4 regions of the Kocuria sp. KKT182 genome follow, and region 3 is predicted to be linked to each of the others. Evidence: riboswitches for the same ligand, from Rfam matches in the RefSeq annotation. Region 3 holds a riboswitch; each other region holds the start of a gene.
What was found. Region 3 has a riboswitch for S-adenosylmethionine ahead of ACZ2G1_RS13215 (acyl-CoA dehydrogenase family protein). Riboswitches for the same ligand answer to the same signal wherever they lie in the genome.
Positions count from the first base shown of each region.

Region 1: another riboswitch for S-adenosylmethionine. It lies ahead of ACZ2G1_RS08725 (LLM class flavin-dependent oxidoreductase); the one in region 3 lies ahead of ACZ2G1_RS13215 (acyl-CoA dehydrogenase family protein).
Region 2: another riboswitch for S-adenosylmethionine. It lies ahead of ACZ2G1_RS09050 (methylenetetrahydrofolate reductase); the one in region 3 lies ahead of ACZ2G1_RS13215 (acyl-CoA dehydrogenase family protein).
Region 4: another riboswitch for S-adenosylmethionine. It lies ahead of ACZ2G1_RS17155 (hypothetical protein); the one in region 3 lies ahead of ACZ2G1_RS13215 (acyl-CoA dehydrogenase family protein).

Region 1 is NZ_CM145757.1:1,887,281-1,890,456, forward strand. Features, by position in the region: gene ACZ2G1_RS08720 (baeRF2 domain-containing protein) at 1-255, shown strand, start outside; gene ACZ2G1_RS08725 (LLM class flavin-dependent oxidoreductase) at 349-1,767, opposite strand; SAM riboswitch class IV at 1,846-1,960, opposite strand; gene ACZ2G1_RS08730 (CoA-binding protein) at 2,103-2,567, opposite strand; gene ACZ2G1_RS08735 (maleylpyruvate isomerase N-terminal domain-containing protein) at 2,653-3,176, opposite strand, start outside.
Region 2 is NZ_CM145757.1:1,953,541-1,956,716, forward strand. Features, by position in the region: gene ACZ2G1_RS09030 (amino acid permease) at 1-166, shown strand, start outside; gene ACZ2G1_RS09035 (VOC family protein) at 249-665, opposite strand; gene ACZ2G1_RS09040 (SRPBCC family protein) at 668-1,165, opposite strand; gene ACZ2G1_RS09045 (ArsR/SmtB family transcription factor) at 1,169-1,522, opposite strand; SAM riboswitch class I at 1,774-1,880, shown strand; gene ACZ2G1_RS09050 (methylenetetrahydrofolate reductase) at 1,951-2,877, shown strand; gene metE (5-methyltetrahydropteroyltriglutamate--homocysteine S-methyltransferase) at 2,934-3,176, shown strand, end outside.
Region 3 is NZ_CM145757.1:2,812,743-2,815,918, forward strand. Features, by position in the region: gene moeB (molybdopterin-synthase adenylyltransferase MoeB) at 1-952, shown strand, start outside; SAM riboswitch class I at 1,084-1,178, shown strand; gene ACZ2G1_RS13215 (acyl-CoA dehydrogenase family protein) at 1,292-2,629, shown strand; gene ACZ2G1_RS13220 (MFS transporter) at 2,633-3,176, shown strand, end outside.
Region 4 is NZ_CM145757.1:3,701,520-3,704,695, reverse strand. Features, by position in the region: gene ACZ2G1_RS17170 (cell division protein PerM) at 1-17, opposite strand, end outside; gene ACZ2G1_RS17165 (glycosyltransferase family 4 protein) at 133-1,308, shown strand; gene ACZ2G1_RS17160 (PIN domain-containing protein) at 1,312-1,695, opposite strand; gene ACZ2G1_RS17155 (hypothetical protein) at 1,707-1,934, opposite strand; SAM riboswitch class IV at 1,948-2,073, opposite strand; gene ACZ2G1_RS17150 (hypothetical protein) at 2,491-2,787, shown strand; gene ACZ2G1_RS17145 (hypothetical protein) at 2,890-3,078, opposite strand.

The DNA of each region.
Region 1 (3,176 bases), 930 kb from region 3:
GAGACGCTGCTGATCGACGACACCCACCTGGACACGGAGCAGCAGCTCATCGCCCTGGACGCCGAGCCGTGGATCGCCCTGGAGGAGTCGGAGGCCGTGGGCGCCGGCGTGCTGGGCCGGGTCTCCGCCGACGCCGCGCTGGTGCGCGCCGCGGTGCTGACCGACGGCCGCCCCGTCTTCGTGCCGCCGGGGGCGCTGCCCCACGGCACGGACGTCGCGGCCCTGCTGCGCTGGAGCGCCGCACCGGCGTCCTGACCCGGCACGGACGAGGGGCCCCCGCACGCGGGGGCCCCTCGTCCGTGCCCTGCCCCGTGCTCCCGGCGGAGCCGCGGGGTCAGGGGACGGGGGTCAGAGGGCCAGCTGGCGGGCGGGGGTGTCCGCGGCGGAGGGCCTGCCCGCGTAGGCGCCCCGGAACGCGGCGGCGGGGTGGGTGCCGAGCACCTTGGTCTGCCCCTTGCCGTAGAGGTTCTCGCGCAGCGTGGTGCCCTCGTAGCCGGTGCGGTAGCGGCCGCGCTTCTGCAGCTCCGGCACGACCCACTCCACGAAGTCCTCGAACGAGCCCGGGGACACGTGGTAGGCGAGGTTGATGCCGTCCAGCCCGCCCTCGTCGATCCACCGCTCGAGCTCGTCGGCCACGGTCTGCGGGGACCCGACGATCGGCACGCCCATGCCGCCCATCGAGATGTGCTTGGCGACCTCCTTGATCGTCCACTTCTTGTGCGGGTCGGCCGTGGTGAAGGGGGTCAGGAAGGACTGGATCGAGTCGGTCTTGATGTACTCCAGGACGTCGTTCTCGTCGTAGCGGCCCAGGTCCAGCCCGGACCAGCCGCCCACGAGGCCCAGCGCGCCGTCGGTGTCCGCGTACCGCTCGTAGTCGCGGCGCTTCTGCTCGGCCTTCGCGTCGGTCTCGTCGACGATCACGTGCAGCATGGCGAAGATCTTGAGGTCGTCCCGGTTCCGGCCGCCGGCCTCCGCCTCGTCGCGCAGCTTGTCGGTCACCACCCGGGTCAGGTCCGGGCGGATGCCGCCCACGAACACCGCCTCCGCGTGGCGGCCGGCGAACGCCCGCCCGCGGGAGGAGGCCCCGGCCTGGAAGATCAGCGGCGTGCGCTGCGGGGACGGCTCGGTCAGCCCGATGCCGGGGACGTCGAAGTACCTGCCGTGGTGCTGGATCGGGTGGACGAGCGCCGGGTCGGCGAAGACCCCGTTGACCCGGTCGCGCCGGACCGCGCCGTCCTCCCAGGAGCCCTCCCAGAGCTTGTAGCAGACCTCCATGAACTCCTCGGCGATCTCGTAGCGCTCGTCGTGGGAGATCTGCTCCGTCAGCCCGTGGTTCTCGGCGGCCGACTTCAGGTAGGACGTCACCACGTTGAAGCCCATCCGGCCCTTCGTGAGGTGGTCGAGGGTCGCGAACTTCCGGGCGAGCGGGTACGGCTGCTCGTAGGTGATCGCGCTCGTCACGCCGAAGCCGAGGTGCTTCGTCACGGCCGCCATCGCGGAGATCTGCATGAAGGGGTCGTTGACCGGGATCTGGGTAGCGTCCCGGATCACCGGCGCCGCGGAGTTCTGGTAGACGTCGTAGTACCCGACGACGTCCGCGAGGAACAGCGCGTCGAAGAGCCCCTTCTCCAGGACCTGGGCGACGTCCGTCCAGTACTCGATCGTGTTGTACTCGTCCGCCCGGGAGCGGGGGTGCTTCCACAGACCGGGGGCCTGGTGGCCCACGCAGGTCATGTCGAAGGCGTTCAGGGCGATGCGCTTGCTCATGGGGTGTTCCTCCCGGGTCGATGCCGACCCGCGCCCGTGCGTCGTGGAGACCTGCCCGCGGGTCCGACGCACTGGTGGGCGCCGTACTTGCCGCGGAGCACGTGCACCGCGGCCCGATGTTCATCTGGGGCACCCCGCTACGGGAGAGGGTTGCCGCCCGACCAGCCAGAGCTTCGTGTCGGGACTCGTCATCGTCGTCGGGGGACAGCTTAGCGGGTGGCCCCTGACCGGGTGCAACCCCTGTGCGGTCCCGCCGCACGGGGACGGTCCCGGCCCGCATCGGGCCTGCGCCCACCCGGTTCGGGCGGCTCCGCCGGGTCGCTCAGCCGGGTCGTTCAGCCGGGCGGGGCGAGCGGCGGGGTCCGGCCCGGGTCCAGGGTCCAGCCCCGCCGGAGCAGGGACCGGAGCTCGATCAGGGGGCAGGTGTCCATGACCACGTCGAGGCCGGCCCGCTCCGCCCGGGCGGCGGCGTCCTCGTCGACGACGCCCAGCTGCAGCCACACCGCGGCGGCGCCCACGGCGATGGCCTGGTCCACCACCGCGCCGACGCGGCGGGAGTTCACGAAGCAGTCCACCACGTCGATCGGCCCCGGGACCTCGGCGAGCGTGCGGTGGCCGGGCTCGCCGTGCACCGGCTCGCCCTTCGGGTTGACCGGGACGATCGTCATGCCGAGGTCGTCCCGGATCCGCTTCGCCACCGAGTGCGCCGGACGGGCCGTGTTGCCGGTCAGCCCCACCACGGCCCACCGGCCGGGCCGTGTCATGAGGCGGTCGATGACGGCGGGGTCGTTGCGGCTCATGCCCCCAGCCTGGCACGGAACCCGTTCCCCCTCCTTCTTCCTCCGCGGGATTGCACGTGTCGGCGACCTCGCGGAGGGGGGAGGGTCAGGAGAAGAGCGGCAGGAGGTCCGCGTGCGCGCCCAGCTCCGCACGCTCCTGGGCGGTCAGCTCCGCCCGGCCGGTGCCCACGCGGGCGAAGTGCTCGTCGCTCCAGTGCTCGAGCGGTTCCCGCTCCCACAGGTCGGTGAGGACCCGGCGGACCTCGGCGAGCCCGTCCACGGCGGGACCCGGGGAGCCGTCCAGGTGCTGGATCAGGTCCAGGTGGTGGACCGTGGCCTCCACCGCGAGGGTGCTCAGCAGGTCCTCGACGCGCAGCACGTGCCCCTGGGTGCGGACCGCGCCGTCGCCGCAGTGCTGCGCGGCGTGCACGAGCGCCCGGGTGGTCTCGCGGTGGAGGGCGCGCACCGGCTCCCAGTCCAGGACCATGGACGCGGCCACGCGGGTGTGGCGCCGGGCCTCGGCGGCCCCCGCGGGATCGCCGCCCCAGTCGGTCCAGTAGGTCGCGGCGTCCCGGTCGGGGCGGGCGGTGGTGGGCGTATGCAGCGCGACCAGCCCCCGCAGGGCGTCCA
Region 2 (3,176 bases), 860 kb from region 3:
GTGGCTGTCGTACCTGGCGCTGGCGCTCCTCGCCGGGATCGTCCTGCTCGGGCTGCTCGACGGCGCCGTGCGGGGCCAGCTCCTGCTCACGGCCGGGCTGGTGGCGCTCATCGCCCTGGCCTCGAAGGTGCTCGGCCGCCGGGCCGAGCACGCCCCGCAGGACTGATCCGGCGGAGCCGCGGCTCCGCCGGGGCCACGGGCACAGGACATGCCGCGGTGCGCGGCCGTCGCCGGCGCCGGTGACGGTGTCAGAGGCGGTGCTCCGGCGGGATCAGCGGGCGCTCGGCGCGGACCCGCAGCTCCTGGACCGCCCACGAGTTGCCGTCGGGGTCGCTGAAGCCGAAGACGGTGCCGCCGTCCCGCTCGTCGAGCACCGTGATCCCGCTCACCTCCACGCCCCGGGACAGCAGCTCCTCGCGGGCCGCCCGGGCGTCCGCGACCACCAGCTGGAGCCCGCGCAGGGATCCGGGGGCCATCTCCCGGTGGGCGGGGAGGTTGCCCACCACGATCGAGCAGCCGGACCCGGGCGGGGTCAGCTGGGCGATGTCCATCTGCTCGGTGGTGGTGTGGTGGTCGAGGTGGAAGCCGACCTGGTCCCGGTAGAACTCCACGGCCCGGTCGACGTCGCGCACCGGCACCAGCACCACCTCGAGCGTCCAGTCCACGGTCAGACCCCGCCCTGCGCGGTCCGCCCGCCCAGCAGCTCCTCGAGCCGCTCGTAGCCCTCGGCCACGCCCTTCTCCATGCCGGATCCGACCATCCCGTCGCGGGCCTCCTGGGACGCGTGGACGGTGTGCCCGCGCAGCCGGCACCGGCCGTCGCCCAGGTCCTCGAAATGCAGGTACTCCAGGTCCACGGCGTCGGGCCAGTCCTCGTACTCGAAGGTCTGGACCACGAGCTCGTTCTCGCGCACCGTGTGGAAGACGCCGCGGAAGGCGTACTCCTCGGTGCTGTCCTCGCCGCGCTGGACGAACCGGTAGGCGCCGCCGGGGCGGAACTCGAAGCCGTCGATCCGGGTCCGCAGCCCGCGCGGCCCGATCCACTGCCGGAACAGCTCGGGGTCGGCGTGGGCGCGGAAGACGTCGGCCACGGGGTGGTCGAACTCGCGCTCGAAGTCGATGAAGGGCAGGCCGTCGGGGACGGTCAGGTGCAGTGCGTGTCCCATGGTTCAGTCCTGGGTGTGCTGGCCGCGGTCCGCGGCTCGGGTGTCGAGCACGGCGTCGAGGCGGCGGAACTGCTCCTCCCGGACCAGCCGGTACCGGTCGATCCACGCGGTGAGCGCCTCGAGCCGTGCGGGGTCCAGGTGGACGGGCCGGCGCTGGGCGTCACGGGTGCGCGTGACGAGCTGCGCCTGCTCGAGGACCTGGATGTGCTTCGAGACCGCCTGGAGGGAGATCGCGAAGGGTTCCGCCAGTTCGGTGACCGTGGCCGGTCCGCGGCTGAGCCGGGCGACGATGCGGCGGCGGACCGGGTCGGCCAGGGCCAGGAAGGCCCTGTCGAGCTCGTCGTCGCCGGGATCCACGGTGTTCGTCAACTGATTCCTTGATCAACCTGTTGGTTGTCAAAGACTAGGCCGCCCGCCCCGGCCCGGCAAGACCCGAGACCGGATCGTGACGGCCCCGGACCTGCGCTCCTCATGGGCCTCGCCGCCGGTGCGTCGTCGCGCGTCCGTGTTGCGTCCTGTGACGCCGCGGTCGTCACAGTCGGCGCACCGGCGTCTTCTGGGCGCCCGCACTTGGCAGCGCGGCGGGGCAGCCGCTGGAATGGGTCCTGCATCTATCCAGAGCGGCCGAGAGACCTGGCTCGTCGACGCCGCAGCAACCATCCGCGCCCCCGCCACGGGGTGCGCGGAACGGTGCTCCCGCCAGGACCGATGGAGCTGTCGCAGCCTCCCGGGTCCACTCCGGGACGGCTGCTGCCCTCCCTCGGGGTGACCCTTGGAGGAAGAACGTGACACCACGCCCGACCGCCCGGCCGGCGCCGCCGTCCCTGTCCTACGAGCTCTATCCGCCGCGCAGCGCGGCGAGCGCCGACACGCTGCTGCGGACCATCGAGGAGCTCGAGCCCACCCGTCCCGACCACGTCTCGGTGACGTACAGCGGGGACGAGCAGCGCCGGGACAGCTCGCTCGCCCTGCTCGACCACCTCCTGGCGCGCACGAGCCTGCGGCCCCTGGCCCACCTGACGTGCGTCGGCAGCACCCGGGCCGAGCTGGAGCAGACCGTGGCCGCACTGGTCCGCCGCGGCGTCCGGGGCGTCCTGGCCCTGCGCGGCGACCTCGACCCGGGGGCCGAGCCGGGCGAGCTGCGGCACGCCGGCGAGCTCGTGGAGCTCGTGCGCGAGGTCGAGCAGCGCCACACCGCGGCCCTGGCGGCCGGCCGGCTCGCCGTGGGCGTGGCCGCCTACCCGACCCGGCACCCGGAGTCGCCGTCCTTCCGGCACGACGTCGAGGTGCTGCTGGCCAAGCAGCGCTCCGGGGCGGACTTCGCGATCACGCAGGTCTACTTCCGCCCGCAGCGCTACGAGCGCCTGGTCGCGGCGGCGCGGGCGGCCGGGGTGACGATCCCGATCGTCCCGGGGATCATGCCGGTCACCGACCCGCGGCGGCTCCGGACGCTGTGCCGGCTGGCGGGCCTGGCGCCCCACCCGGGCCTGGCCGCCGCGCTGGAGGACGCGCCCGGTCCTGCCGAGCGGCACCGCGCCGGCGTGGCCTTCGCGGCGCGGCTGGCCCGCGCCGCCCTGGACGCCGGCGCCCCCGGGCTGCACCTCTACACCTTCAACGAGCACGGGGCCGCGCTCGACCTGCTGGAGCACGTGGACCTCCCGCGCGTCCCGCACGTGCCCGTCGCGCTCGAGGACCTTCTGCTCCCCGCCTGAGCACGCGCCCACCCACCGTTCCGCACGACCCCTCGACACCCCTTCAGGAGACCACCATGACCACTGTCCCGTTCCCCGCCGCCACCATCACCGGCTACCCCCGGATCGGCCGCCGCCGCGAGCTGAAGAAGGCCCTGGAGGCCTACTGGGCCGGGCGCTCGACCCGCGAGGAGCTCGAGTCTGCGGCCGCCGACCTGCAGCTGGCGACCCACCGCCGGCTCGTGGAGCTGGGCCTCGGCGCCCGGGACTCGTCCCTGCCCGCGGCGTTCCCCCTCTACGACCAGGTCCTGGACACCACC
Region 3 (3,176 bases):
GGTGGCGGTCTCCAACCTGCAGCGCCAGGTGGTGCACACGACCGCCGACGTCGGCCGTCCCAAGGCCGTCTCCGCCGCCGAGGCCGTCACCGCGCTCAACCCGCTGGTGGAGGTCCGCACCCACCCCGTCCGGCTGGACGCGGACAACGCCGTGGACATCATCGGCGGGTACGACCTGGTCCTGGACGGCGCCGACAACTTCGCGACCCGCTACGTGGTCAGCGACGCCGCCGCCCTGACCAGAACACCCTGCGTGTGGGGCTCCATCCTGCGCTTCGAGGGGCAGGTCAGCGTGTTCTGGGCCGGGCACGGGCCCACCTACCGGGACCTCTACCCCGAGGCCCCGCCGGACGGCGAGGTGCCCAGCTGCGCCGAGGGCGGGGTCTTCGGCATGCTCCCCGCCACCGTCGGCGCGGTCATGGTCACCGAGGCCGTCAAGCTCGTCACCGGCACCGGGGAGCCCCTGCTCGGACGGGTGCTGCTGCACGACGCGCTCGCGATGACCTGGCGCGAGATGCGGCTCACCCCGGATCCCGACGCCGCCCCGGTCACCGCGGTGGCCCAGCCCGCCGCGGTCTGCGCGCTGCCCGGCGCGGACGCCTCCGAGACCGTCGGGTCGGCCGAGCTGGCCCGGCTGCTCGAGCGCCGGGAGCGCGGGGAGGCGTCCTTCGCCCTGGTGGACGTGCGCGAGGACTGGGAGCGGGAGCTCGTGGCCATCGACGGCGCCGTGCCCGTCCCGCTGCAGGAGATCCTCGACCGCGGCGCGGACGCCCTGCCCCCGGAGGCCCGTGGCACGGACCTCGTGCTGCACTGCAAGGCCGGGGCCCGCTCCGCGACCGCGCTCGCCGCGCTGCGCTCCTTCTACGCCGGGCGGGAGGAGCGGGTCCGCCACCTCGAGGGCGGGGTGCTCGCCTGGGCGGCACAGGTGGACCCGGACCAGCCGGTCTACTGATCCGGTCTCCTGCGGCACACCGCTACACCACCGCGGAGGACGTGACCTTCTGTGACGCCGTCGTGACATTCCATGACGTGCGCCCGTCATCCGGTTGGTCCCGGACCGGGCGGTCTGATGCCATGGCAAGCGCCCCATTCAGAGCGGCTGAGAGATCTGGCTCGACGACGCCGCAGCAACCCGCCCTCCACCGGGGTCAGGGTGCTAATGCCAGAACCGATGGAGATCCCGGATCTGCAGTCGGTCCGTGACGTCAGCCTCCGGCGCTGCCGCCACCGGGCCCGCCCCCGGCGCGACCGGCCGACCGGCAATCCTCGGTGCGACCGAGAGGACCCCCGCATGACCCCGAGCACGGTCGAGGAGACCACCGCCCATCCCCGCGCCGGCACGGACCTCGCCGCCGGCCTGCCCGGGGACTACGCCGGGCTGCGGGAGCACTTCCGGCCGCTGTTCGCGGAGATCGCCGCCGGCGCCCTGGACCGGGACCTCCGGCGCGCGCTGCCCTACGCGGAGGTCGGCCGGCTGGACCGGGCCGGGTTCGGTGCCCTGCGCGTCCCGGCGGCCCACGGCGGCCCCGGGGTCAGCCTCGAGGACTTCACCCGGCTGCTGGTCGACCTGGCCGAGGCCGACTCCAACATCGCCCACCTCTACCGCTCCCACCACGGCTTCGTGGAGTCCCTGCGCTTCCTGCCCCGGGAGCTCCAGGAGGTCTGGTACCCGCGGGTGCTGGCCGGAGCCACCGTCGGCAACGCCTCCACGGAGAAGGGCGGCAACGCGCTGGGCACCCTGAACACCGTGCTGAGCCGGACCGCCGAGGGCTGGGAGCTCACCGGCCGGAAGTTCTACGCCACCGGCTCCGTCTTCTGCGACTACACCCGCGTCTCGGCCGCCCTGGACGGCCGCGACGGGCGGCGCTTCGCCGTCGTCGCCACGGACGCCGAGGGCGTGACGCTCGAGGACGACTGGGACGGCTTCGGGCAGAAGCTCACCGGCACCGGCACCGCGGTCTTCGAGCGGGTGCGCGTCCCGGAGGACGCCGTGCTGGACCGCACCGCCGGCAGCGCGGAGGCCGTCCACGAGGCCGCCTTCTTCCAGCTCGTGCTGCTGGCCGTGCTGGCCGGCATCGCCCGGGCGGCCCGGCGGGACGCGGTGGAGACCATCGCCGGACGCCGGCGGACCTTCAACACCGGGCTCGGCCTGCCGTTCCGCGACGACCCGCTGATCCAGGAGGCCACCGGGCGGATCTCCGCCAAGGCCTTCGCCGCCGAGGCCACCGTCCTGCACGCCGCCCGCGCCCTGGACGCCGGGATCGCCGCCGCCGCAGCGGCCGGCGCCGACCGGCCGGACTTCACCGGGGCCCTCCCGGCGGCGCTGCACGAGTCCGAGATCGCCGTGGAGCACGCCCAGGTCACCGTGCCGGAGCTGGCGCTCGGCGCGGCCCAGGACCTGTTCCTCACCGTGGGCGCCTCCGCCACGTCCACGGCCAAGGGCCTGGACCGGCACTGGCGCAACGCCCAGACCGTGGCCACCCACAACCCGATCGCCTTCCGCGCCCGAGCCCTCGGCGACTACCTCATCAACGGCACCCTGCCGGAGGGCCTGAACGCCATCGGCGACGCGAGGACCGGCGCCACGACCGATGTCACGGCCGACGCCGACCGAACCCCAGGAGCCTGACGCATGAGCACCACGACCACGGCCGCCCCGGGCCGCAGCAGCATCGTCCACGGCAAGAAGCGCGTCCTGGCCTCGGCCTTCGCCGGGACCACCATCGAGTGGTACGACTTCTACCTCTACGGCACCGCCGCCGCACTCGTCTTCAACGTCCAGTTCTTCCCCATGGCCACCGAGCTCGGCGGCATCGTGGCGTCCTTCGCCACGCTCGCGGTCGGGGTGATCGCCCGACCCTTGGGCGGGATCATCGCCGGGCACCTGGGGGACCGGATCGGCCGCAAGGCCCTGCTGGTGGCCTCGCTGCTGCTCATGGGCGTGGCCTCCACCCTGATCGGCCTGCTGCCCACCTATGAGGTGATCGGCTGGTGGGCCGTCGTCGGCCTCGTGGTCCTGCGCATCCTCCAGGGCCTGTCCGCCGGTGCCGAGTGGGGCGGCTCCGCGCTGCTGAGCGTGGAGCACTCACCGGCCCGCCACCGCGGGTTCTTCGGGTCCTTCACCCAGATCGGCTCCTCCGCCGGCATGCTGCTGGCCACCGGCGCGTTCTTCATCG
Region 4 (3,176 bases), 890 kb from region 3:
AGGCCTTGGGAGTTCATCACCGACCATCCTCCCACGCCCGGGCGGCACCCCGGCCGAGGCTTCACGGCGCCTTCACCGGCGGGCCACGCCCCGCTCGCCGTCCGGTCGCCCGGCCCCGGCAGGCTCGGGAGCATGAGAGTCGCCGTGGTCGCCGAGCAGTTCCTCCCCCACCTCAACGGAGTCACCCACTCGGTGCTGCGGGTCGTCGAGCAGCTGGTCGCCGGCGGGCACGACGTCGTGGTCGTGGCGCCCTCCTACGAACCCGCGCCGCTCGGGCGCCCGGCGGAGCAGGTCGTCGAGGACCTCGACGGGGTGCCGGTGCACCGGCTGCCAGCCGTTCCGCTCACCGGCTACCCCGCCGTGCGGGTGGCCGGCGGGACCGTGGCCCGGGTGCGGCGGCAGCTGGAGCGCTTCCGGCCTGACGTGGTCCACGTGGCCTCCCCGTTCGTGCTGGGCCGCCGGGCGATCCTGGCGGCCCAGCAGCTCGGGGTGCCGTGCGTGGCGGTCTACCAGACCGACGTGCCCGGCTACGCGGCCAAGTACGGGGCCCCGTTCCTCGAGCAGCTCCTGTGGGGGCACGTGCGCTCCATGCACAACCTCGCCACGCTCACGCTCGCGCCGTCCACCGCGGCGGTCCGGCAGCTCACCGAGCACGGCGTCCAGGACGTGCACCTGTGGCGGCGCGGGGTGGACACCACCCGCTTCTCCCCCCGGCACCGGGACGAGCGGTGGCGGGAGGAGGTCGGCGGCGGCCGGCGGATCGTCGGCTACGTGGGCCGGATCGCCCCGGAGAAGCAGGTCGAGGACCTCTCCGCGGTCGCGGACCTGCCCGGCACCCGCCTGGTGGTCGTGGGCTCGGGCCCGGAGGAGGACGCCCTGCGCCGCCGGCTCCCGCAGGCCCACTTCACCGGGCGCCGCAGCGGTGCCGACCTGGCGCGCATCATGGCGTCCTTCGACGTGTTCGTCCACCCCGGCGAGTTCGAGACGTTCTGCCAGACGATCCAGGAGGCCATGGCCTCGGGGGTGCCGGTGGTCGCGACCGGCCGGGGCGGTCCCCTCGACCTCGTGGACCGGTCCCGCACCGGCTGGCTCTATCCCCCGGGCGATCTCGGGGCGCTGCGCGGGTACGTGGCGGATCTCCTGGGCGACGAGGCGAAGCGGGCCGCGTTCGGCGTCGCGGCGCACGCGGCGGTCCAGGGCCGGACGTGGGACGTGCTGGTCGGGCAGCTGCTCGAGCACTACGAGCGCGCCGTGGCGCTCTCGGCGCAGGGGCAGGGGCGCAGCCGCCGGCACCGCCGGGCCGTCTGAGGGCTACCGGCGGGCGGGGGACGCATCCAGTACGGGCGCCCCGGTGCCGGCGTACCGCCCCGGCTCCGCGGTCAGCACGGTCAGCCCGTGGACCAGGGCCGTGGCCGCGGTGAGCCCGGCGAGCGGGTCGGCCGCCCCCGTCGCGGCCAGTGCTCCCCACGCCCGGGCCACGGCGGCGTCCGCGGGGAGGACCCGGCCCGGGAAGCGCAGCTCGAGCTGCTCCGCCCACAGCGTCTCGTCGGGCCGCTCGGCGAGCAGCTCCCCGAGCACCGTGGCGGGCAGGAACAGCCGCCGGTGTCCGTGCCGGCGCAGGACCTCGGCCAGCTCGGGGCAGCGCTCCGGGGTGCGCACCCCCAGCAGCACGGAACGGTCCAGGAGGAGGTCCACGGCGGCGGGCCTCAGGCCGCGGCGGCGAGCTCCCCGCGGGCCGGAGCCAGCAGGAAGTCCACGAACTCGGTGCGGACCTGCACCACGCGGGCGTAGTCCTCGACGCTCATGGCGGAGACGCTGATCGCCGGGACGCTCGGCGCGGGGTCGCGGCGGGTCCCGTCCCCGGTGGCCGGGACGGCGTGGGAGGGCTGGGGGAACGCGCCCGTGCGGGCGGCGGAGTGGCGGGGGTCGGACATGACCGGGATCCTTCGTGCGCTCTTGCTCGCACCGGGTACCGCTGCTGCGGCGATGCGAGCCGCTTCGTCATCCGAACCACCCGTGAACATGGGGTTGGTGCCCGGTCAAGTCGGAGCTTGCCGACCGGGTCTCTTGAAGCTCTCCCCATTGAACCACATCGGCCGAACAGTGTCCGCGTGCGGCGACCTGGCCGGATCCGGTGCCCCCTCCTGTGCACAGGCCTTCCCCGGGGTGTCACCGCCCGGACATCTCGACGACACATCGTTGCGCTGGAATGGGTCCCGTAGGACCGGGGACGGCGCAGGCGACGGCCCCGCGCATTACGTTTCAGTGACACAACTCACGACTCGCTTGTCGAGGTGTCGGTGCCGCGGGGTAGCCTGAACCTGCTTCTCGAGATGCGGCGTCCACGCCCTCGGCCGGAGATCGACGATCCCCGGCGGAACCGTGGAGGGGCTCCGACCCGCTGCGCGCCAACCCGATGTTCCCGGGTGGATCGGATGACGAAGCGGCGGGCAACGCCATCGGATGCCTGCAAGAACGTCAGGAGAAAACATGACCATGTCCGAAGAAAGAACAGCCATCACCACCGACCAGCGCGAGGAGTGGATCGACGTGACCGTCACCGCCCTCCCCGATCTCCACCTCGTCCGTCTCACGTCGACCGACGGGGACGTGCAGGAGTACCTGAGCCCCGAGGCCGACGACCTGGCCGCCGCGGCGGAGCACACGGAGGGTACGGCGCAATGGTGCGCCAAGTACCGCCAGCTCCTCGTTCCCGGAGCCCTCGCGGCGACCGGACGGCACCCGTTCTTCAAGCTCCACCCCTCGTCCCTCCCGCTGTCGGCATAGCCGGCGGACAGGAGCGCACGGAGGCCGCAGCCCGTCGGGCTGCGGCCTCCGTCGTGCGGGAGGACGGTGACGTCCGGAGCGCCGGTGGGACCCGCGGGGTGCTCACTCGAGGCCGTAGTCCCCCGCCGAGCCCCAGCCGCCGCCGGCCTCGTCGGCGGAGCCGTCGAATCCCCACTCGGAGGCCTCGACCTCGAACGGCACGGAGACGTCCAGCTCGGCGTCGGAGACCCGGTTCACCACGAAGGGGTCCTCCGGCTCCTCCGCGGCGGGGAGCGGATCGGGAACGGTCACGGCGCTTCCTCCCGGTGCTGCTCGGCGGGTACGACGACAGAACCGCCGCCGGGCGCAGCCCGACGACGGTTCTGGAGGATCAACGGGCCGGAGCCCGC